Regions from separate parts of the Arthrobacter sp. UYEF21 genome, predicted to be linked through region 2. Evidence: riboswitches for the same ligand, from Rfam matches in the RefSeq annotation. Region 2 holds a riboswitch; the other holds the start of a gene.
The links. A riboswitch is a leader RNA that binds a small molecule or an ion and turns the genes downstream of it on or off. The one in region 2 is predicted to bind thiamine pyrophosphate.
Positions count from the first base shown of each region.

Region 1: another riboswitch for thiamine pyrophosphate. It lies ahead of ABIB27_RS15450 (3-oxoacyl-ACP reductase); the one in region 2 lies ahead of ABIB27_RS09075 (ECF transporter S component).

Region 1 covers NZ_JBEPNF010000016.1:8,652-10,844, reverse strand. Annotated here, with positions in the region: gene ABIB27_RS15460 (recombinase family protein) at 1-89, opposite strand, end outside; gene ABIB27_RS15455 (bifunctional hydroxymethylpyrimidine kinase/phosphomethylpyrimidine kinase) at 12-377, shown strand; TPP riboswitch at 587-689, shown strand; gene ABIB27_RS15450 (3-oxoacyl-ACP reductase) at 746-1,510, shown strand; gene ABIB27_RS15445 (LLM class flavin-dependent oxidoreductase) at 1,522-2,193, shown strand, end outside.
Region 2 covers NZ_JBEPNF010000006.1:135,855-138,047, reverse strand. Annotated here, with positions in the region: gene mnhG (monovalent cation/H(+) antiporter subunit G) at 1-231, shown strand, start outside; gene ABIB27_RS09085 (DUF4235 domain-containing protein) at 295-558, opposite strand; gene ABIB27_RS09080 (hypothetical protein) at 605-817, opposite strand; TPP riboswitch at 896-1,032, shown strand; gene ABIB27_RS09075 (ECF transporter S component) at 1,103-1,723, shown strand; gene ABIB27_RS09070 (ABC transporter ATP-binding protein) at 1,723-2,193, shown strand, end outside.

The sequences.
Region 1 (2,193 bases), on a different contig from region 2:
TTCAACCCCGCATGCTGCCTGACGGCTGGCCGGGAACCGGGAGTTTTACGAGGGTCACTGCCCGGCGGGTGGAGACGGCCAATACTCATGGGACGGGATGCTCCATGTCCTCCGCCATGGCGACCCTGCAGGTGCGCTTTGGTGATTGGACAGAGGCCTTGACGGTGACCAAAGCGTGGCTGCAGGACAGTCTGCTTCATGCCTGGGAACTGCAGGTCGGTTCAGGCGCAGGTCCGATCCATCATTTTCACCAGTTATGGAACCCAACCGTTCCTGTCCCGGGTGAGCACCCGGTCCCGGGGCCTTCCCCGGGGTACCGGGCTCTGACGGTTCCGACGCTGCCGCACCAACGTTGCACCTCTGAGGGGGCGCTGTAGGTTGATGCGGACATTGGAGGTGTCTATTTTGGTGGTTTTAAGGGCCGTCCGGTCCACCCGGGGGAGACCGGTGCCCGCAGGTACGGGAGGCCCGGCGGTCGCGCCGTGGTGTCCGGCACGACAGCCGTTTGGGAATCAGGTCGGGCAGGGCACGGCGGCAGCACGGGCAGGTGAGGGCGCTGGTTTGGCCGGGGGTGGGTATAATCGGTCCCAGTGACACGGGGTGCCGGGCGGCTTGTTGGCCCGGCTGAGATGACACCCGTTGAACCTGATCTAGTTGACACTAGCGAAGGGATGTCCTGCAACGGTTCGCACGGTCCTGGCGCCCGGATCGCATCCTTTCGCCTTATCCGAAGGTGAAGAAACTGATGGAACTGGCAAAACAAATCGTTCTTGTGACCGGCGGTGGCCGCGGTCTGGGCAGCAATATTGTGCAGGCGTTCGCGGCCCGGGGGGCGCGGGTGGTCATCAATTATCGCCGCAGCGCCGAAGCCGCCGGGGAACTGGCCGCCGGTTATGGCCCTGAGCACGCTGTTGCACTGCAGGCTGACGTCACCGACTCCGGTCAGGTGTCGGTGATGCTGGAGCAGGCCCGGGCCCATTTCGGTTCCGCCGTCACCACTGTGGTCAATAATGCGCTGGCCGATTTCTCGTTTAACGGCGATGCCCGCTCCGGCGCCGGGGATATTTCATGGGCGGATTTTGAGGCACAATTCGGCGGCAGTGTCCGGGGGGCTTTGAACACGACCCAGCAGGCTTGGGAGGGGATGCGTGGCCACGGGTTTGGGCGCATCATCAACGTCGGGACCAATCTGTTCCAGAACCCGGTGGTCCCGTACCACGACTACACCGCGGCCAAGGCCGCCCTGCTGTCATTGACCCGCACCATGGCCAAGGATCTGGGGCAGCACAATATTGCCGTGAACATGGTCTCCGGCGGCCTGCTGCGCACCACCGATGCCAGCGCCGCAACGCCGGAGGAGGTCTTTGACTACATTGCCGCTTCGACCCCCCTGGGTAAGGTCACCACCCCGGCCGAGTTCGCCGATGCCATCTTGTTTTTCGCCTCGCCCTGGGCGCGGTCGGTTACCGGGCAGAACCTGGTGGTCGACGGCGGACTGGTCATGGACTAGGCGGCCTCGCGATGAACGGGAAACGGCAACTGCATCTGAACGCTTTCCTGCTGGGAGCCGGCCACCACGGTGCTGCCTGGCGGCGGCCCGGATCGCCGCTGGAGCAGCTCGGAGAGATTGGTTACTATGAGCGGCTCGCACAAAGCGCCGAACGCGGCCTTTTCGATGCCGTGTTCTTCGCCGACGGGCAGTCCGCCGGTGACGTCGGCGCCGGTCCGAGATGGTTTCTGGAACCGTTGACCGCGCTGGCGGCCATGGCCCGGGCAACGGAAAACATCGGGCTTATCAGCACCGTCTCGGCCACCTTTTATTCCCCTTTTCATGCCGCCCGGATGCTCGCCTCCCTGGATCACATCAGTGCCGGACGTATCGGGGCGAACGTGGTCACGTCCATGTTCGATGCTGAAGCCCGCAATCATGGTCTGGAAGCGATGCCCGACCACGCGCAGCGCTATGGCCGCGCCGCAGAGTTCATTGAGGTAGCGCTGGGGTTGTGGGACTCATGGGCTGATGATGCGCTGGTTCGGGACAGAGCCCGGTTCTATGCCGATCCGGCCCTGGTCAGGCCGTTGCATCATGAGGGCGACCACTTCCGGGTGGAGGGGCCCTTAAACGTGCCCCGGGGCCCACAGGGACGCCCCGTGCTGTTCCAGGCCGGTGCTTCCGGGGCCGGCCGGGATCTT
Region 2 (2,193 bases):
ATCGGCCTGCAGATGCGGACGTGGTGGGTGTGGCCGGTGCTGCTGGTGGCGTGGATCTTCCAGCTGCTGACCGTGCCGGTGTCCGCGCACATGGTGGGCCGATCCGGCTACCGCACCAAACACCTGCACCGAGAACTGCTCAGCTCTGATGACCTCGACGCCGTGGTGCAGAAGGCGGCGCAGTCCTCCCGTGAGCAGTCAGCACGTGAAGAAGCGTCCGGCGGCGGCTGAGAGTTTTTGTCCAGATAATTCGGCTTCAGGACTGCCCAGGGGCCATTAGCTGGACAAAACTCGCTAGACGACGTCCTGGCTCTTAGCGAACCTGGTGATGGCCCGCTGCGTGCCGCGGTTGGCGAGCACCTGGATGATGGTGCTGACCGAGGCTGAAATAAGCGCGAACGTCAGCGCCGAGCGCAGGCTCGTGGGGGTGTCTTCGTCCTTGCCGGTGGGGACCTTGCGGCCGGTGGACTTTTCCCACACGGTGTTGACTAGCTTGGTACCGACAAACCCGGCGCCGAGGCTGATTGCGGTGCCGAGCAGCTTGATGAGCAGGTTCATTCGTTGAACTCCTTATGGGCTATCGGGGATTGTCATTAGCCTAACGTCATCGGACCGGGGGCCGGCACTTGAGCCGCCCGGCTCTTGCCCAGGCCCACCAGCATTGAGGGCATTTCAGCAGCAGCCCCAGGTGGAGGGATTCGTCCTTCGTGAAATGCGGGAACTGCAGCTCGCTGACCTCGGCGTCGGTCCTTGCTATCAGCGCTTCGAGCGAGCCCTGCGGCTGGCTGTCGCTGGAGTCGGGATCGAATACGGTCACATGTGGGAAGTCGGCAGCCGTGGCCCACAATCTACCGCGCCTGCGGTGTAAACTGGATCACGCCCATCAGGGCAGATTTATTTACGACAGGGGAGCGCCGCCGTCGGGCACTGCAGCAATGCAACCGATGGATAGGCGCTGAGAGTGCGGACAGCCGCAGACCCTCGAACCTGATCCGGTTAGTACCGGCGCAAGGGAGTCGAGCTTCTCAGAGTGTCCGGATCCGGGCGGCGCAGTCCGTGCCGAAACCGCGAACTCTCCCCTCCTGTACCTCAGGAGGCAGAAATGACAACAGTAGGCATGAAGAAAGCCAGCTATAGCTGGCGGGTTGTGGACATCGTGGTGGCAGCTTTGATCGCCATCGCCGGCGGTGTCATTTTCTGGGCCTGGTCCCAGGGTGCGGCGCTGGTGTCCGCGCCGATGAACGCCACGTACCCGCCCCTCACCGGCCTGATCGCCGGCGGCTGGATGATTCCGGCCGTCCTGGGCATGCTCATCGTCCGCAAACCGGGCGCAGCGCTCTTCTGCGAGGCCGTTGCCGCCACCGGTGAGCTCATGATGGGTTCCCAGTACGGCACCACCGTGCTGATCTCCGGCATCCTCCAGGGCCTCGGCGCGGAGCTCGTTTTCGCCGCGTTCGGCTACAAGAAGTTCAACCTGCCGGCAGCCGTGCTCGCCGGTGCCGGTGCCGGCCTGTTCTGCGGCCTGAACGATTCCTTCCTCCCGTGGGGCTGGAACATCGCCTATGAAGCCGGCGACAAGGCCACCTACATTCTGTTCTGCGCGATCTCGGGTGCCGTCATTGCCGGCGCCGTGTCCTGGATTGCCACCCGCGGCCTGGCCAAAACCGGGGTGCTGGGCTCCTTCGCTTCCCGGAAGGCCGGTTCGGAGCCCGTTTTCCACTGATGGCCGTTTCCGACGCCGGTGCTTCCGGAGTGCGCCCGGCCGCGGTATCCGCCCGTGGCTGGGGCTGGCGGCACGCCGGCCGCATGGCGCCGGCCGTCCGCGGGCTCGATCTGGACATCGCGCCGGGCGAGCGGGTGCTGCTGCTGGGCCCTTCCGGTGCGGGCAAATCAACGCTGCTGCACGCCCTCGCCGGAGTGCTCGGGGATGAAGGGGACGATGCCGACGAGACCGGTTCGCTGCTAATCGACGGCGCGGTGCCGCGCAGCCAGCGCGGCCGCGCCGGGCTCATGCAGCAGGACCCGGAAACGCAGGTGGTCCTCTCGAGGCTGGGTGACGACGTCGCCTTTGGTGCCGAAAACCTGGCCGTTCCCCGGGACGAGATCTGGAAGAGGGTCCATGAGGCGCTCTATGACGTGGGGCTGCGCAGGGCCGGACGCCCGCAGGGCGGAGCTGGCGGTGCCGGCGGCTTC